2 regions of the Clavibacter davisi genome follow, and region 2 is predicted to be linked to the other one. Evidence: predicted binding sites of a transcription regulator. Region 2 holds the regulator's gene; the other holds the start of a gene.
The links. The regulator LexA, encoded in region 2, represses DNA repair genes until DNA is damaged. The targets are predictions, from matches to a motif close to TCGAACANNTGTTCGA.
Positions count from the first base shown of each region.

Region 1: the regulator LexA is predicted to act here: its motif matches at 4,477-4,492, upstream of ACU4ZT_RS07990 (DUF6504 family protein).

Region 1 is NZ_CP199882.1:1,675,874-1,681,743, forward strand. It holds gene ACU4ZT_RS07970 (glucose-6-phosphate dehydrogenase) at 79-1,446, shown strand; gene ACU4ZT_RS07975 (dienelactone hydrolase family protein) at 1,344-1,823, shown strand; gene ACU4ZT_RS07980 (LCP family protein) at 1,932-3,248, shown strand; gene pnuC (nicotinamide riboside transporter PnuC) at 3,295-3,993, opposite strand; gene ACU4ZT_RS07990 (DUF6504 family protein) at 4,110-4,436, opposite strand; gene ACU4ZT_RS07995 (aldo/keto reductase) at 4,689-5,555, shown strand; gene ACU4ZT_RS08000 (App1 family protein phosphatidate phosphatase) at 5,620-5,870, opposite strand, start outside.
Region 2 is NZ_CP199882.1:2,234,549-2,240,418, reverse strand. It holds gene miaA (tRNA (adenosine(37)-N6)-dimethylallyltransferase MiaA) at 1-392, shown strand, start outside; gene dapF (diaminopimelate epimerase) at 402-1,280, shown strand; gene ACU4ZT_RS10570 (class I SAM-dependent methyltransferase) at 1,332-1,946, opposite strand; gene hflX (GTPase HflX) at 1,988-3,550, shown strand; gene lexA (transcriptional repressor LexA) at 3,624-4,304, opposite strand; gene ACU4ZT_RS10555 (hypothetical protein) at 4,666-5,070, shown strand; gene hisB (imidazoleglycerol-phosphate dehydratase HisB) at 5,180-5,788, shown strand; gene hisH (imidazole glycerol phosphate synthase subunit HisH) at 5,785-5,870, shown strand, end outside.

The sequences.
Region 1 (5,870 bases), 560 kb from region 2:
GGCACGAGGTTCGAACGGATGTTCGACTCGCCCAGTGTAGGTCGGCTCCCGCGCGGCCGCGACCCGTAGTCTCGGAGGATGACCAGCGAACCCTCCACCCTCGTCATCCTCGGCGCCAGCGGCGACCTCACGGAACGCCTCCTCCTGCCGGGTCTCGGCAGCCTCGTGGCGAGCGACAGGGGGCGTCGGATCCAGCTCATCGGCACCGGCCGGAGCGAGCGCGGGGCGGACGAGTGGCGGAAGACCGTGAAGGCGGCGTTCGACTCGGTGGACGCGAAGGGGCGTCGCGCGGCGGGCATCGTCTCGTCCACGAAGTACATCCAGGCCGACCCCACGGACCTCGACGACCTGAAGCGCATCCTCGACGCATGCGAGGGCGCGCCGGCCCTCTACTTCGCGCTGCCGCCGGCCATCTCCATCGCCGTGTGCGAGAAGCTCGAGCAGCTCGACCTGCCGGAGGGCACCACGCTGGCGCTCGAGAAGCCCTTCGGGTCGAACAGCCGCACGGCCGCCCAGCTCAACCGCCAGCTGCTGAAGCTCGTGCCGGAGGACCGCATCCACCGCACCGACCACTTCCTCGGCCTCTCCACGGTGCTCAACCTCGTGTCGCTGCGCTTCGCCAACCGCTTCTTCGAGTCGGTGTGGAGCGCGAAGGACATCGAGAAGGTCGAGATCCTCTACGACGAGACGCTCGCGCTCGAGGGCCGGGCGGCCTACTACGACAAGTCGGGCGCGCTGGTCGACATGATCCAGAGCCACCTGCTGCAGGTGCTCGCGGTCTTCGCCATGGAGCCGCCGGCGAGCATCGACCCGGACGACCTGCGCTCGAACATCGCCTCCGTGCTCCGCGCCACCGAGGTGTGGGGCAACGACCCCGTCGCGCACAGCCGCCGTGCCCGCTACACGGGCGCCACCATCGACGGCACCCGCATCCCCGCCTACGCCAAGGAGGAGGGGGTGGATCCGGCCAACGAGACGGAGACGCTCGCCGAGGTCACCTTCGGCGTCGCCAACGCGCGCTGGGCCGGCGTCCCCTTCCGCCTCCGCTCGGGCAAGGCCCTCAAGGAGGCGTCGAAGCGCATCATCGTCACCTTCAAGCCCGTGGCGCACCTGCCGCGCGGGCTCCACGGCCCGGCCCGGCCCGACCGCCTCATCATCGACCTGAAGCCCGACGGCATCTCGCTCGAGGTCACGATGGACGGCACGGGCGAGCCCTTCACCCTCACGCAGTCCACGTTCCGGGCCGAGTTCGCGCAGCCCGAGCTCACGCCCTACGGCGAGGTGCTCGACGGGATCCTCGCGGGGGACCCGCGGCTGTCCGTCCGCGGCGACGTGGCCGAGCGGTGCTGGCGCATCGTCGCGCCCGTCATGCGCGCCTGGAAGGGCGACCGCGTGCCCATGGCCGAGTACCGCGCGGGCTCCACAGGCCCGACCGCCTGGCGCTGACCGGCGCCGGCCGGGCCTGCACGGCGTGCTGGCGGTCCCCGACGGCGAGGGCCCCTGGCCCGCGGTCGTGGTGGTTCACGGGCCCTTCTGCGTGCCCGATCGTCGCGAGCTACGGCGGACGCGACCGGCAGCTGGCGGGATCCGCCGACCGGCTCGCCGCCGCCCTCGTCGCGCACGGGATCGACCACGACGTGCGCGAGCACCCGGACGCCGGGCACGCGTTCCTCGACGACGCGGAGCCGGGCCCGCGGATCCTCCGCCCCGTGCTGCGCGCGCTCGGCATGGGCACGGAGCCCGCCTCGGCCGCGCACGCCTGGCGCCGGATCGACGCGTTCCTCGACGCGCACCTGCGCGGCGGGGAGCGCGCGGGCGCATAGCGCATCCGGCCCGCGTGCCGATGGGACTCTCCACCGGGCTCGGCTAGCCTGTGGATGATCCGGGTGCCCGAGCCCGGCGCTCCCCACCCGGCGACGAGAGATCCATCCATGCAGCACGCCCCCCAGAGCACCCGCGCCGATCGGGCCCGCGTCCGCGGCATCGCCCGCCACGGTCGGCTCCGCGCCCCGAGCGCCGGTCGCACGGTGATGAAGGGCGTGGCGGTGACGGCGGTGGTCGCCCTCGTGAGCACGGTCTCGGTCGTGGGCATCGCCGCCTGGGACCTCTCCCGCACCGTCTCCGCGAACCAGGTCGACATCTCCGGCGGCCAGGCCCTCCCGCCGTCCCTCGGCGGCATCGACGGCGGCGCGAACATCCTCATCGTCGGCAGCGACAGCCGCGCCGGCCAGGGCGACGGCTACGGCGCCGCGAAGGACGTGGGCACGGCCTCGCTCAACGACGTGACGATGCTCCTGCACATCAGCGAGGACAGCAGCCGCGCGACGGTCATCTCCTTCCCCCGCGACATGCTCGTCCCCATCCCCGCCTGCGAGGGACCGGACGGCACGAAGTACCCGGCCAGCGCGCGCGCCCAGCTCAACGAGTCGCTGACGCGCGGCGGCTTCGAGTGCACCGTGCGCATGGTCGAGGGCCTCACGGGACTCGACATCCCGTACGGCGGGGTCGTGCAGTTCAACGGCGTGGTGGAGATGTCCAACGCGGTCGGCGGCGTCGAGGTCTGCGTGGCCAACGGGATCTACGACAAGAAGACCGACCTCGCGCTCGATCCGGGCCCGCACACCCTCCAGGGCAAGGACGCGGTGCAGTTCCTCCGCACGCGCTACGGCGTGGGCGACGGCAGCGACATCTCGCGCATCGGCAACCAGCAGGTCTTCCTCAGCGCGCTCGTCCGCACGATCAAGAGCGCGGACACGCTCACGAACCCGGCGAAGCTCTACGGCATCGCGCGCGCCGTGGTCGACAACATGCAGCTCTCGACGTCGCTCGCCGACCTGGACACCCTCGTGTCTGTGGCGCTGACCTTCAAGGACATCCCGCTCGACGACGTCGTGTTCCTCCAGTACCCGGGCGCGGTCCTCGCCAACGGCCGCGTGCAGCCGGACGAGGCGGCGGCCGCGCAGCTCGTGAGCCTGCTCGCCTCCGACGCGGACTTCTCGCTCGGCCAGCCGGCTCCGAGCGACGATGCCGGCAGCGTGCCGGGCAGCAGCGTGCCGGGCGCGGGGACCCCGACGCCGGCCGCCGAGGCCGCGCCGCCTGCCGAGGGCGCGCCGCCCGCCGAGGGCGCGTCGCCCGCCGAGGGCGCGTCGCCGACGACGCCGCCCACCCCGACCTCGGAGGTGCTCGACCCGAGCATCACCGGGCAGACGGCGGCGCAGAGCACCTGCTCCAACGGCCAGGGCCGCTGACCGCGGGCTCGCCGACCGGGGGATCGCCGACCGGGCCGACCTCGACCTAGCGCTCGGCGGGCGCCTCGACGACGCGCGGATCCGGGAACGCCGTCTCGACCGCGGGCGCCGCGGTGCCGCGGGCGCGCATCCACACGAAGAAGCCCGTGAGGGTGAAGGCGCCGTAGAAGACGTACATGAACGCGGACGCGTAGTACCCGGCGCCCACGAGCAGCGGCACGCCGACGAGGTCGACCGCCACCCAGATGAGCCAGAACTCGACCCAGCCCTTCGCCATGCCGTAGGTGGCGAGGAGCGAGCCGACGAAGATCCAGGCGTCGGCCCACACGGGCTCGTAGGAGCCGAGCGCGCGGAACAGCGGCGTGAGGAGCGCGGTGCCGCCGACGAGCGCGACCACGAGCAGCGCGCGCTGGCGGCCGGACGCCCAGCGCGGCACGACGGGCGCGCCGCCGTGGCGGGCCTGCTGCCAGCGGTGCCAGCCGTAGACGGACACGGCGATGAACATGACCTGGCGCCCGGCCTGGCCGAGGAGGTTCACGGGGTTCGGCGTGCCGAAGACGGCGCCGAGGAAGACGGTGAAGAGCAGCACGTTGCCGACGATGCCGACGGGCCACGCCCACACCCTCCGGCGCATGCCGCCGAGCGCGCTGGCCAGGCCGAACAGGTTGCCGACGATCTCGCGCCAGAGCACGACCTGGTCGCCGATGCGGAGCTGCGCGTCGAACAGCCACTCGAGTGCCGCCATGCCGGGTCCCTCCGTGCGCCGCGATCCGGGTGACCGCGTGCCGGCGCCGTGCGCGGCGCCGAGGGGTCCAAGGCCGGGACGCCGTCGGCTATTCCCCGCGTCACCCACAGCCGCGCTCAGGCGAACAGGCGCGTGTCGAGCTCCTCGTCCGACGCCGTGACGAGCGACCACCTGCCGCGCCCGTCGACGCTCAGGTCGAAGGACCCGTCGACCCGGCGCGCTCCCGTGGTGAGCGGCACGGCCTCGACGCGCCACATCCGGAGCTCGAGCAGGTGCCCGCTCGCGCCGCGGGGCGCGCGGCCCGTGCGCTGCCACCAGTCGACCCGCGCGATCCACCGCTCGGGCGAGCTGACGACGCCGTACACGACGCCCCGCCAGGTGAACCGCAGCGGCGAGCCGTCTCCCGAGAGCTCGACCTCCACGTCCTCGTCGATCCGCATCATGCCGCTCCTCCCGTCGTCGCGCCGGCCGCGCCTCGTGCGTTCGAACGGGTGTTCGAACGTCTGGTCCGAGTGTAGGAACGCGCGCCGACATCCACGAGGGGAGCGGGCGGATCCGCCTCACCCTCCACCGGAGCCTGAGGGTCTCGTGCTCGTCACGTGCATCGGGCATGGATCCGGCGACCCGTGCGTTGGCACCAGGGTCCCGAGGGCGGCAGACGCCTCCCTCGTCATCGACACCCGAGGAGGGTCCACATGACCGACACCACCACCGCAGCCGGCGCATCCGGCACGTTCACCATCGGCGGCGACCTGCCCGTCGTCCGTCTCGGCTACGGCACCATGCAGCTGACCGGCGAAGGCGTCTGGGGCGCCCCCGCGGACCCGGCCGAGGCCGTCCGCGTCATCCGCCGCGCCGCCGAGCTCGGCGTCACGTTCTTCGACACCGCCGACTCCTACGGCCCGTTCGTCGCCGAGGAGCTCCTCAAGGAGGCGCTCCACCCGTACGCCGATGACGTCGTCGTCGCGACCAAGGGCGGGCTCACGCGCCCCGGCCCCGGCGACTGGCGCCCTGTCGGCCGCCCCGAGTACCTGCGCCAGCAGGCCGAGCTGAGCCTCCGCCACCTCGGCCTCGAACGCATCGACCTGTACCAGCTGCACCGCATCGACCCGGCCGTGCCGCTGGAGGACCAGATCGGCGTGCTCAAGGAGCTGCAGTCCGAGGGCAAGATCCGCCACATCGGCCTGTCCGAGGTCTCCGTCGACGATGTGAAGGCGGCGCGGGAGATCGCCGAGATCGTCTCCGTGCAGAACCTCTTCAACCTCGCCAAGCGCGACGCCGAGCCGCTGCTCGAGTACGCCGAGGCCGAGGGCCTCGCGTTCATCCCGTGGTTCCCGCTGGCGACCGGCGAGCTCGCGAAGGACGGCGGCCCGCTCGACGCCCTCGCGAAGCAGCACGACGCGAGCCCGTCGCAGCTCGCGCTCGCCTGGCTCCTGCGCCGCTCGCCCGTGATGCTGCCGATCCCCGGCACCAAGTCGGTCGGGCACGTCGAGGACAACATCGCCGCGGCGGCCATCGAGCTCACCGACGACGAGTTCCAGGCGCTCACCGACGCCGTCTGATCCACCCGCACGCGCGAGGGCCCCGCAGGAGATCTCCTGCGGGGCCCTCGTCGTGGTGCGGGGACTAGGTGCCGATGCGGGTGCCGGAGTCGTCGGCGAGGCCGAGGTCGTCGAGCTGGGCGAGGAGGCTCGCGCCGTCCGGGGCGTAGACCCACGGGACGCTGCTGTCGAGCGCCCGCTCCTCGGCCTTGGCGCGGCCGCCCGCCAGCACGGCCTCGCCGGCGCTGAGCTGGCGGATGAGCACGACCTTCACGTTGTCGGGGTTCCGCTCCGCGAACTCGCCGTAGAGCAGCTCGTCGTGCTGGCCGTCGTCGC
Region 2 (5,870 bases):
CGGCGCGCGAGACGGCCGAGCCGCAGGCCTGGCACCCCGCGCGCATCCTGGCCCTCACGCTCCCGCGCGAGGAGCTCGTCCCGCGGCTCGACGCGCGCGTCGAGGGCATGTGGGCCGCCGGCCTCGTCGACGAGGTGGCCGGGCTGCTGCCCGCGGGTCTCGCCGACGGCGTCACCGCGTCGCGGGCCATCGGCTACGCGCAGGCGGCGCGACAGCTCGCGGGCGAGATCACGGAGGCGGAGGCCGTCGAGGAGACGCGCGCGCTGACCCGCCGGTACGCCCGTCGACAGGTGTCCTGGTTCGGCCGCTACACCGAGGCGGTGCGGCTCGATGCGCGCGACGACCAGCTCCTGGCGCAGGCCCTCGACGCCCTCCCGGTGACGCGCCCGTAGGCTGGCGGCATGGCAGACCTGCAGTTCACCAAGGGACAGGGCACGGGCAACGACTTCGTGCTGTACGCCGATCCCGCGGGCGAGATCCAGCTGACCGACACGCAGGTGCAGGCGCTCTGCGACCGCCACTTCGGCATCGGCGGCGACGGCACGATCCGCGCGGTCCTGTCGAGCCGGATCCCCGAGGGCCAGGCGGCCCTCGCGGAGGACCCCGACGCCGAGTGGTTCATGGACTACCGCAACGCGGACGGCAGCCCTGCGGAGATGTGCGGCAACGGCATCCGCGTGTTCACGCTCTTCCTCATCGAGAACGGCCTCATCGAGCTGCCGCCGGGCCGCACCGTCCCCATCGGCACCCGCGCCGGCGTGCGCGAGGTGCAGCGCAGCGGATCCGGCTTCCAGGTCGACCTCGGACGCTGGGCCCTCGCCGGCGGCGAGCCCCTGGTGCGCGCCAAGGACCTGCAGGTGGCCCGCCCCGGCCTCGGCATCGACGTCGGGAACCCGCACGTCGTCGTCGCGCTCTCCAGCGAGGACGAGCTCGCGCAGGCCGACCTGGGCTTCGTCCCGCAGCTCGATCCGGAGCCCGCGGGCGGCGTGAACGTCGAGCTGGTCGTCCCCGCGGATCCGCTCGTCGTCGACGGCATCGGCCACATCACGATGCGCGTGCACGAGCGCGGCAGCGGCGAGACGCTGAGCTGCGGCACGGGCGCGGTGGCCGCCGCCCTCGCGACCCGGCACTGGGCGGGGGCGGCGGCCCCGCACCAGTGGCGGGTGCAGGTCCCCGGCGGCGTGCTCGGAGTGCGCATGTTCCCGGCGGAGGACGGCGAGCACGTCGGCCTGTCGGGTCCCGCGGAGCTGGTGTTCGACGGCGTCGTCGCGCTGGCCTGATCGTCGCAGCGGCCCGGCCGTCGTCGTCGGAGCGGAGAGCCGGCCCGTGCCCTAGTCGTCGGCGCGGTGGACGCGCAGCACGCGGAAGCCCTTGTCCGACGCGGCCCGCGTGGTCTCGAGCCCCGCGGGCAGAGCATCGACCAGCCAGCGCTGCAGGGAGTCGGATCCCAGGTTCCGCTGCACCACCAGCCACGCGTCGGCGCCGTCCGCGAGCCGAGGCAGCCAGTGCGTGAGGATCCCGTGCAGGGCCTCCTTGCCCACACGGATGGGCGGGTTCGACCACACCGTGGCGAACGCGAGGTCGGCGGGAACATCCTCGGGCAGCACCGCGTTGACGTTCTCGAGACCGAGGGACCGGGCGTTCGCCCGCGTCAGCTCGAGCGCCCGCTCGTTCACGTCGACCGCCCACACCGTGGCCGACGGCGACCGCATCGCCAGGTCGAGCGCCACCGGCCCCCAGCCGCAGCCCACGTCCAGCAGATGGCCCTCCGCCGGAGGCGTCGGGACGTTGCGCAGCAGCACCAGGGTGCCCTGGTCGACGTGCTCGGGGCTGAAGACGCCGCCCGCGGTCTCGAGGTCGACCGTCCGTCCGCCCAGCTCGACCGTGATGGTGCGGGTGCGCAGGGGGCCGGCCGGCGACGAGGAGAAGTAATGCGCGTCGGCCATGAACGGGACGATACCGGACGCCGACGCTACGATGGGAGCACATGATCACGCACGACGAGCACGACCAGCCCGCGGACCCGACGACGACGTCCACCGAGAGCACCGCCGGGGACGACGTCGTCGCGCGCGTCCTCGCCCGGGCGGAGAACCGGTCCGCCGGCTACGCCCTCTTCCGCGGATCCGGCGCGCAGGCGCTGTCCGCGGCCCCCGACACCGAGCAGGGCTTCGACGGCGACCAGTCCGAGCGCGCGGACCGCCAGGCGCTGCGTCGCGTCGCCGGCCTGTCGACCGAGCTCCAGGACGTCACCGAGGTCGAGTACCGGCAGCTGCGCCTCGAGAACGTCGTGCTGATCGGCGTGTACTCGCAGGGCTCCGTCGACGACGCCGAGAACAGCATGCGCGAGCTCGCGGCTCTCGCCGAGACAGCGGGCGCCGTGGTCCTCGACGGCCTGCTGCAGCGCCGGCCCACCCCGGACCCCAGCACCTACTTCGGCAGCGGCAAGGCCGAGGAGCTGCGTGCGCTCGTCGCCGCGGTCGGTGCCGACACCGTCATCGCCGACACCGAGCTCGCCCCGAGCCAGCGGCGCGCGCTCGAGGACGTGGTGAAGGTCAAGGTCATCGACCGCACCGCCGTGATCCTCGACATCTTCAGCCAGCACGCCAAGAGCCGCGAGGGCAAGGCGCAGGTCGAACTCGCGCAGCTGCAGTACCTCCTTCCCCGCCTCCGCGGCTGGGGTGACTCGATGTCGCGCCAGGCCGGCGGCCAGGTCGGCGGCGCGGGCGCGGGCATGGGATCCCGCGGTCCGGGTGAGACGAAGATCGAGCTCGACCGCCGACGCATCAACACGCGCATGGCGAAGCTGCGCAAGCAGATCGCCGGGATGAAGCCCGCGCGCGACACGAAGCGCGCCAACCGCGACCGCAACGCCGTGCCGTCGGTGGCCATCGTGGGATACACGAACGCCGGCAAGTCGTCGCTGCTGAACCGGGTGACGAAGGCGGGCGTGCTCGTGGAGAACGCGTTGTTCGCCACCCTCGACGCCACGGTCCGCAAGACCGAGACCGACCAGGGGCAGCTGTACACGCTGGCCGACACGGTGGGCTTCGTCCGCAACCTGCCGCATCAGCTGGTGGAGGCCTTCCGCTCGACGCTGGAGGAGCTCGCGGACTCCGACGTGCTCGTGCACGTCGTGGACGCGTCGCACCCGGATCCGGCCGCGCAGCTCGCCACCGTGCACGAGGTCATCGCCGAGGTCGACGCGTCGGGCATCCCGGAGATCGTGGTGTTCAACAAGAGCGACCTCGCGTCGGACGGGGACCGCGTCGTCCTCCGCGGGCTCGCCCCGCAGGGCGTGTTCGTCTCCGCCCGCACGGGCGAGGGCGTCGAGGAGCTGCGTCGCCGCATCGCCGAGCTGCTGCCGCAGCCGACCATCGAGGTCGACCTGCTGGTGCCGTTCGAGCACGGCGAGGTCGTCGCGATGCTGCACGACGGCGCGAAGGTGCTCGAGACGTCCTACGTCGAGGACGGGACGCGCGTGCGCGCGCTCGTCACGGCGGAGCAGCAGGCGCAGGTCGCCCGGTACGCCGTGGTGCCCACCGCCTGATCCGCGACTCCCCGCACGCACGAGAGCGGCCGATCCCCTCGGGGACCGGCCGCTCTCGTGCGTCGTGCGGGCGTCAGACGGAGCGCATGACCGCCACGACCTTGCCGACGACCTCGGCGAAGTCGCCGAGGATCGGCTCGAAGGCGCTGTTGCGGGGCAGCAGCCACGTGTGGCCGTCGCGCTGGCGGAACACCTTGACGGTGGCCTCGTCGTCGAGCATCGCCGCGACGATGTCCCCGTTCTCGGCCGTCTTCTGCTGGCGCACGACGACCCAGTCGCCGTCGCAGATGGCCGCGTCGATCATCGAGTCGCCGACGACGCGCAGCATGAAGAGGTCGCCCTTGCCCACGAGCTGACGGGGGAGGGGGAAGACCTCCTCGACCATCTGCTCGGCGGTGATGGGGATGCCGGCCGCGATGCGCCCGACCATGGGCACCATGGCCGCGTCGCCCACGGGCGTCGACGGCTCGCCGCTCTCGGCGGCGCCGCTGCCGGGGAGGTCGATGAGCACCTCGAGGGCGCGGGGCCGGTTCGGGTCGCGCCGGAGGTAGCCGGAGAGCTCCAGCTGGTTGAGCTGGTGGGTGACGCTGGAGAGCGAGGCGAGGCCCACGGCGTCGCCGATCTCGCGCATGCTCGGCGGGTAGCCCTGGCCGGCGATGGTGCGCTGGATGAACTCCAGGATCGAGATCTGCTTGTCGCTGAGGCTCTTGCGGCGCCTCGTCGCGCCGCCTCCCGCCGCTCGCTCGTCCGTCATGCCACGGCCCGCCTCTCGTCGCCGACGCCCTCCGCGGCGCGTCGACCCGGCGGGGCGACGCCCTCGCGAGGGCGATGTCGGTGGTGCCCGGTGGAATGGAGACCAGGCACTCGAAACTGTATCCACCCGGGGCACCTCGTACAAACACCTGTTCGAGCGTGTCGCGGCCGACGATGCACGATCGGGGCGATGGGGGCTTGCGGAGCACCGCCTTCGAATGTATGTTCGGAACACAGCTTCGCATCCGGCTCTCCCGGCCGAGAGCCGGGTGCGAGCTGCCGGACCCGCATCGCATGCCGTACCGCACTGCACCGCCGGGCGCGTCGCATCGACGCCCCACCGTCTCGCACGAGAGGTCACCATGAACACCGCAGCCCCCGCCGCCACTGTCAGCGCACCCGCACCCGTACCCGCCGCCGCATCCATCGCCGTCGCGGAGGCCGCCGTCGCGCCGCGCACGCGCCTGCGCATCACCCGTCGAGGCCGCGTCGTCCTCACGGCGCTCGTCGCCATGCCCCTGGCGCTGGGCGTCGGGCTCGTGGCCCTCAACGGCGGCGCCGCCGTCGCGTCGAAGGACGCCGCGGCCGCGCCCCTCGAGTACGTCACCGTCTCGAGCGGCCAGTCCCTCTGGGACCTCGCCGAGGAGATCGCGCCGTCCTCCGACCCGCGCGATGTCATCGCCTCGCTGGTCGACCTCAACCGGCTGCCCACGTCGGACGTCTCGGCGGGCCAGCAGCTCGCCGTGCCGGCGCAGTACGCCCGCTGATCCCTCCTGGCGCCCCCGCACGCGGGCGACGGCAGGCGGGGCCCGCTCGTCTCCCGGTGGCGGCCGGGAGCGAGCGGGGGAGTCGGAGCCGCTCGGTAGCATGGAGGGCATGAGCACCCTCGCGCGCACCGCGCACGTCACGCGGCAGACCAGCGAGTCCAGCATCGAGCTCGAGCTCGACCTCGACGGCACCGGCGCCTCCGAGATCAGCACCTCGGTCCCGTTCTACGACCACATGCTCACCGCCTTCGCGAAGCACTCGCTCACCGACCTGAAGGTCACCGCCACGGGCGACACGCACATCGACGTGCACCACACGGTGGAGGACGTGGGCATCGTCCTCGGCCAGGCCATCCGCCAGGCGCTCGGCGACAAGGCCGGCATCGCGCGCTTCGGCGACGCGCTCGTGCCGCTCGACGAGGCGCTCGTGCAGTCCGTCGTCGACATCTCCGGTCGCCCGTTCCTCGTGCACTCCGGCGAGCCCGCCGGGTTCGAGATGCACCTCATCGGCGGCCACTTCACCGGATCCATGGTCCGTCACGTCTTCGAGGCCATCACCTTCCACGCGGGCCTCACCGTGCACGTCACCGTGCTCGGGGGACGCGACCCGCACCACATCGCCGAAGCCGAGTTCAAGTCCTTCGCCCGCGCGTTCCGCCAGGCGAAGGAGCTCGACCCGCGGGTGTCCGGGATCCCGTCCACCAAGGGCGCGCTGTGACGCGGCCCTCCGTCGTCGTCCTCGACTACGGAAGCGGCAACGTCCACTCCGCCGTCAAGGCGCTCGAGCTGGCGGGAGCCGA